DNA from 2 places in the Spongiibacter tropicus DSM 19543 genome. Region 1 is predicted to be linked to the other one. Evidence: predicted binding sites of a transcription regulator. Region 1 holds the regulator's gene; the other holds the start of a gene.
What was found. The regulator sigma-54, encoded in region 1, starts transcription at its own class of promoters, with help from an activator protein. The targets are predictions, from matches to a motif close to TGGCACANNNNTTGCNNT.
Positions count from the first base shown of each region.

Region 1 (3,413 bases):
CGAGCTTCAGCAGAATGCCGGTAATCGCCGTACACTGCTGGCTTCGGCAGTGGGGAATCGCAACCCCGTGACCGATACCCGTGCTACCCAGTCGCTCTCGGGCAAGGAGTTCGTTGAACAGATCGTCAGCGTTGAACTGGCTATTGTCGTCGGCGACAAATATCGAGATCTGTTCAAGAAGACGTTTTTTACTGCCTACGGACGTACCCCAGTGGGTACGTCCTTGGCTCAGTATCGCATTAAGGCTCATATTATTAGGTATCCGGAAAAACCGGCCCGGCGCTTACCGGCCCAGGTGTTTTTCCTTGTGTTTGATCAACTGGCGATCCAGCTTGTCGGTCAGGCTGTCGATCGCAGCATACATATCTTCCGATTCGCATGTGGCAAACAGGTCCGCGCCTGCCACATGCACTGTCGCTTCCGCTTTTTGTACCAGCTTCTCGACTGAGAGCGTAACGTCCGTATTGGTGATATTGTCGAAATGTCGTTGCAGTTTGGCAAGCTTGTTATTGACGTATTCACGCAGTGCCGGTGTAACTTCAACGTGGTGACCACTGACAGTTATCTGCATATCTTGCTCCTTTTACACTCAGATCGTCCTGCGCCTCCCGGCGTAGGGTCAGGGCTGCGCGATTTAACGCAGCCAGCTATACCAGTCGCTTCCGCTCATTAGAGGGGGGAATGACCAGTGATTCTCGGTACTTGGCGATGGTTCTCCGCGCGACCTTGATACCCTGTTCGGCCAACAGTTCGGTAATCTTGCTGTCGCTGAGTGGCTTTCGCGGATTTTCTGCGGCGATCAGCTTTTTGATCAGCGCGCGAATGGCGGTCGATGAGCACTCGCCGCCGGTATCGGTCGATACGTGGCTGGAGAAAAAGTATTTCAGCTCGTAAATGCCCCGCGGTGTATGCATGTACTTCTGGGTGGTGACCCGCGAGATCGTGGATTCGTGCATGCCCACGGCGTCGGCAATGTCATGCAACACCAACGGTTTCATCGCCTCGTCGCCGTATTCGAGAAAGCCTCGCTGATACTCGACGATTTTGCTGGCGACTTTCATCAGGGTTTCATTGCGGCTCTGCAGACTTTTGATAAACCAGCGCGCTTCCTGGAGGTTGTCGCGAATATAGTCTTTTTCGCTGCTGGTACTGCTTTTGGCCAGTGCCGCATAGTGCGAGTTGATTTGGATTTTCGGGGCAATATCCGGGTTGAGTTCCACCAGCCAGCGGCCGTCTTTTTTACTGACGAAGACATCCGGGACGACGTATTCGGTATCGCCGCTACTGATTGCATCGCCGGGCGTGGGGTTCAGGGACTGGATCAGCAGCAGTGTATCCCGAAGCTGATCTTCCTTGAGGCGACAGCGGCGCATAATCTGGTTGTAGTCGCGGTTGCCGAGCTGGTCCATATGCTGCTCTACAATCTGCATGGCCTCTTGCAGATAAAGCGTCTCGCGGGGCAACTGCCGCAACTGAATAAGCAGACACTCCTGTAAATCCCGGCCACCGACGCCAGGGGGGTCAAACTGCTGAATCAAGTGAAGGACGGCGTGGACTTCTTCGATTTCGACGTCTTCATTGTCGAAGGCATCCACCAACTCTTCAGGCGTGACGGTCAGGCGGCCTTTTTCGTCGATGGCGTCGATGATGGCATCGGCAATGAACTGATCGATTTCAGACAGGCGACTCAGGTTGAGCTGCCAGCGCAGGTGGTCTTGCAGGGAATCTGAGCTGCCGTGGCGGTAGTCATTGCTGTAATCGTCATCGCCGCTGGGAGCGCTGCTCGCCGGGCCGGAGCTTTGGTAAACGTCATCCCATTGGCTGTCTACCGGCAGGTCCTCGGGTATTTCGCTGCGCTCGGCCCATTCGCTGTCTGCGTCGCTGGCGGTGGGCTCGCTTTCGTTGCTGCTGCTGTCGTTTTTGGTATCGCTGCTTTTTGACTGACTGTTGCTGTCTTGCTCGGGGGTGTCGTTTTCTTCCTCCAGTTCCAGAAGCGGATTGGAGTCCAAAGCAGACTGGATTTCCTGTTGAAGGTCGAGGGTGGACAGTTGCAATAAACGAATCGCCTGTTGCAGCTGGGGGGTCATGGTCAGCTGCTGACCGACTTTAAGCTGGAGCGATTGTTTCATAGGCAGCGGTTTCTACTACACCAAATTCTGAAGACATTTGTGCCTGATTGGCGGCACTTTAAGGTCAGTGTAGTCCTGCCGGAGAGCGGCTGCAATAGGCGTATAAAGCAATTGCTGTGCCGATTTTTCCTATCACAACGTGAACTTATCGCCAAGATAAATATCCCTGACGACCTGGTTGTTGAGTACGGATTCGGCGTTGCCTTCGGCAACAATACGACCTTCGCCGACGATGTAGGCTTTTTCGCAGATATCGAGGGTTTCTCGTACATTGTGATCGGTGATTAACACGCCGATTCCGCGGGCCTGAAGGTGTCGAATAATGTGCTGTATGTCGTTAACCGAGATGGGGTCGACGCCGGCAAAGGGCTCGTCGAGCAAAATAAAACTCGGCTCTGTCGCCAGCGCGCGAGCGATTTCGACGCGTCGGCGCTCGCCGCCGGACAGCGCCATGCCGGGCGATTTACGGATGTGGGTAATGTGGAACTCCTGCAGCAGGGCGTCGAGCTTTTCTTTTCGCTGGCGACGGTTGAGGTCGCTGCGGGTTTCCAGAATCGCCATGATGTTGTCGGCGACGCTGAGTTTGCGAAAGATCGACGCTTCCTGGGGCAGGTAGCCAACACCGTGGCGGGCTCGGCCTTGAATTGACAGCGATGTCAGATCTTTGCCATCCAGCTCTATGCGGCCCCTGTCGGCGTTGACGATGCCGACAATCATGTAGAAACACGTGGTTTTGCCCGCGCCGTTGGGGCCCAGCAGGCCGACTATTTCGCCGCTGTTGATGCTCAGTGACACATCCTTGATCACCTCTCGCCCTTTATAGGCTTTGGCGAGATGGCTGGCTTTTAGTACGGGCATCAGGGCGTGCTCTCGGTGTCGGGTTCTGGCGCCGGTTCAGTCTCGGGGGGTTCCGTGCCGGGTTGTTGGGGCTGCAGTGTCATCTGCACGCGGCCATCGAGGCTTCGGCTGCCGCCATCGGCGACCACCAGTTGCTTGCGCCCGCTGTACACAATGCGGTCACCACTGATTTTTGAACCCTGATGGCGAATGGTGGCGTCTTTCTGCAGCAGAATTTCCTCATCGCTCAGGCTGTATTCGATCAGTCTGGCGCTCGCGGAGACTACCCCTTCTTCAGCCCGGGGCTGCTGTTCAAAATACGCCGGGCTGCCATGGGCGATGACTTTCTGCACCTTGCGGTCGTCCTCGACAATAATCAGCTTGTCTGCGCGGATTTTCAGGCTTCCCTGAGACATGTTCACGTTGCCGGTATAAATGCCCTGGTTG
Region 1 is NZ_ATUS01000002.1:239,750-243,162, reverse strand. It holds gene ptsN (PTS IIA-like nitrogen regulatory protein PtsN) at 1-250, opposite strand, end outside; gene hpf (ribosome hibernation-promoting factor, HPF/YfiA family) at 284-571, opposite strand; gene G411_RS0112775 (RNA polymerase factor sigma-54) at 648-2,129, opposite strand; gene lptB (LPS export ABC transporter ATP-binding protein) at 2,262-2,987, opposite strand; gene lptA (lipopolysaccharide transport periplasmic protein LptA) at 2,987-3,413, opposite strand, start outside.

Region 2 (3,413 bases), on a different contig from region 1:
GGCCACGACAAGCACTATGGCGGTCGCCAGCCCGACACGATTCGCGTGGGCACGGTGCAATATATGCAGCGTCGCGTGCAGTCCTTCTCCGAGTTCATGTCGCTGGTGGAATACTTTGTCGATGTGGTTGCCGACTACAAGGGCGACTTCGTGGTGTTTCCGGAGCTGATTACCCTGCAGCTGCTGTCGATTGAAGATCAGGAGCTGAACCCGCAGGAATCCATTGAAGCACTGACCAAGTACACTCCCCGCTACCGCGAGGCCATGCAGGATCTGGCGGTGCGCTACAACATCAATATCATCGGCGGCTCGCACCCTACGCGGGTTGCCAATGGCCGGGTGGAAAACATCTCCTACGTGTTCCATCGCGATGGCCGTATTGATGAGCAGCCCAAAATTCACCCCACGCCCAACGAGGTGTACTGGTGGAATATTGAAGGCGGCAGCAGCCTGAATGCCATCGATACCGACTGTGGGCCGATTGGCGTGCTGGTTTGCTACGACGCCGAATTCCCGGAGCTGTCGCGGCATCTGGTGAATCAGGGCGCACAGATTCTGTTCGTACCGTTCTGTACCGACGAGCGTCAGGGCTATATGCGCGTGCGCTATTGCTGTCAGGCAAGAGCCGTAGAGAACCAGATCTACGTGGTCATGTCAGGCAACGTCGGCAATCTGCCCAATGTCGCCAACATGGACATTCAATATGCCCAAAGCTGTATTCTGACGCCCTGCGATTTCTCCTTTGCCCGTGACGGCATTGCAGCCGATACCACGCCCAATGTCGAAACGGTCGCGATTGCCGACCTGCGGCCGGAGAGCCTGCACATCGCCCGCAACAGCGGCACGGTACAAAACCTGCGGGACCGTCGTCACGACTTGTATCAAATGAAATGGCGGGGCCAATAGGCCCCGCGGGAAGAAGGTTTTATGTCTACGCTACTCAGCATTCTGGCGCTGCTGTTTCTGGCACTGTTTGTACTCATCCCGCTGATTGAGCGATTCGCGCCCCGTGCCAGCCCGGAACAGCAGCAGCGTATCAGTCGCTGGATTCTGCCGCTGGTCGCGATCGGACTGGTCGCCGCACTGATTAAGCACCTAATGTCGTGAAACGCATCTCGGCAGCATTATCCTGGACCTGAGCCTGTTTGGCCCGCGCACGCTCCCAGAAACGCTCGTGGAAGTAGAAGGCCACCGTGTTGACAGCAGGCTCCACCAGCGCCATCAAGCCGCCAATGACAAAACTGCCCGTCAACAGGTACGCCACTGTGAACGCAACGGAAAAGTGCATAATGGCAAAGCTGATGGTCTTCTTCATGGCCGGGACCTCAATCAATAATGATTCTCACTTGCAGCCTATCTTAACAGCTACCCCCCTCCCCGCAATAAGATTGTTTGTATGCTTTTGATTGGTTTCAGCTATCAATCAGGCCCTCTCTCGCTATTTTTTAGTGGCACAACAGTTGCTTCGCCCCAGACAGATACCGGACGCCCTCTGCGAATAAGGACTCTGTCATGCGTTTTCCTCTCCCCCCCCTGCTCGCCTTACTGAGCCTGATAAGCCCCGCCGCCCTGGCCGATGACGCTCTGTCGCAGGACGCGGGCAATATGGTCTGGCTGGTGTGTGCCAGCGCGCTGGTGTTCTTAATGCAGGCGGGGTTTGCGCTGCTTGAATCGGGCATGTCTCGCAGCAAAAATGCCCTAAATGTGGTCATGAAAAACTACATGGATGTCTGTTTTGGTACGGTCGTGTTCTGGCTCATCGGCTACGGCCTGATGTTTGGCAGCAATCCCACCGGATGGCTGGGCACCGACCTGTTTGCACCCTCAGAAATGGACCCCATGGGTTACGGGGTGCTGCTGTTCCAAACAATGTTTGCCGCCACCGCCGTCACGATCGCCAGCGGCGCCATGGCTGAGCGTACCTGCTTCGATGGTTATCTGCTGGGCGCGCTGGTGGTCACGGCACTGATCTACCCGATCTTTGGCAGTTGGGTCTGGAACAGCGGTGGCTGGCTGGCGGAACGCGGGTTTATCGATTTTGCGGGTTCAACAGTGGTGCACTCCGTCGGTGCCTGGGTGGCGTTGGCAGGGATCATCGTGATTGGGCCCCGACTGGGCCGCTTCGGACGCGATGGCCGCCCCCGCGAAATTCGCGGACACAACCTCACTCTGGTCGCACTGGGCGGCTTTATTCTCTGGTTCGGCTGGTTTGGCTTCAATGGTGGCTCGACACTGGAAGCCTCAACCGATATCGGCCTGATCAACCTGAATACCCAGTTGGCCGCAGCTGCTGGTGCCACGGGCAGTATGTTGCTGGCGAGTCTGTTTCGCCGCCCCATTCTGCTGACCGAGACCGTCAACGGCAGCCTTGCCGGGCTGGTCGCCATCACGGCGGGTTGCGCGTCGATGACACCCACATTTGCCCTGCTCACCGGCTTGATTGGCGGCATTATCTGCACACTGGGCGGCCAGCTGCTGCTGCGACTGCAGTTGGATGACGTTGTCGGCGCGGTCAGCGTTCACGGCTTTGCCGGTGCCTGGGGCACCCTCGCGGCAGGTCTGTTCCTGAAAGACAATATGTTCGACGGCCAACAGGTGATGACGCAACTGGTTGGCATTGGCGCCTGTTTTATCTGGAGCTTCGGCACGGCGCTGATGATGTATTTCGCCATCGACAAATTGCTGGGGTTACGCGCTAACTCGCAGCATGAGCAACGCGGCCTGGATTTAAGCGAGCACGCAGAAATTGGCTACCCCGAATTCCCTTCGGGTCAACATGCCTACACCGCTGATCGCGCCGCTGACCTGGAGTGGAAACCATGAGTCAGGCGGCCATTCCCCTGCACCGACAGGCGATCGAAGACGGCCTGCGCGAGTTTCTCGACGACGCCTCGCTGCAGCAGGCCATGGACCACTGGCAACGCCAGTATGCAGACCAGCCGAGTACGGCTCTGCAGCGTTTCGTCAGTGACATTTACAGTGCATACGACATTTCCGCCAGCCGCGCGACGGTGCTGAGAAGCCTGCTGAAAGCCATCAATCTGAATGGAGATGCACTGCCCGGCGCCCCCAAATCGCGACGAACCGGCGCGCCCCTCAATCAGCGCTCAGAAGCGTTTTCACTGCTGATTGACGCGATCATGGTGCAACTGGAGGCCGAGGAACAGCGACGTCTGTTACTGGAGTATTTCGCGGCACTGCGCAAAAAACACCTGCCGCCGGGCCTGCTGATTACGCTGCAAAGCTGGCTGGCCAAACGCGATGCCAGCGCGGCACCCAATGCCGACAATGCGCAGCTGCGCTTTTTGCTGAATCAGTTATACATACTGCTCTGTGATCACCTGGGCCCGGTCAAAGCCGACCGCTGTCTGGCTCGAGCCGTTAACAATGTGAATCAGCAGTATCCGTTGATG
Region 2 is NZ_ATUS01000001.1:516,686-520,098, forward strand. It holds gene G411_RS0102495 (carbon-nitrogen hydrolase family protein) at 1-906, shown strand, start outside; gene G411_RS0102500 (hypothetical protein) at 928-1,107, shown strand; gene G411_RS0102505 (DUF2061 domain-containing protein) at 1,088-1,315, opposite strand; gene G411_RS19060 (ammonium transporter) at 1,513-2,823, shown strand; gene G411_RS0102515 (hypothetical protein) at 2,820-3,413, shown strand, end outside.
Region 2: G411_RS19060 (ammonium transporter) is a predicted target of sigma-54. The motif match lies at 1,450-1,467, and genes of this name have one in related genera.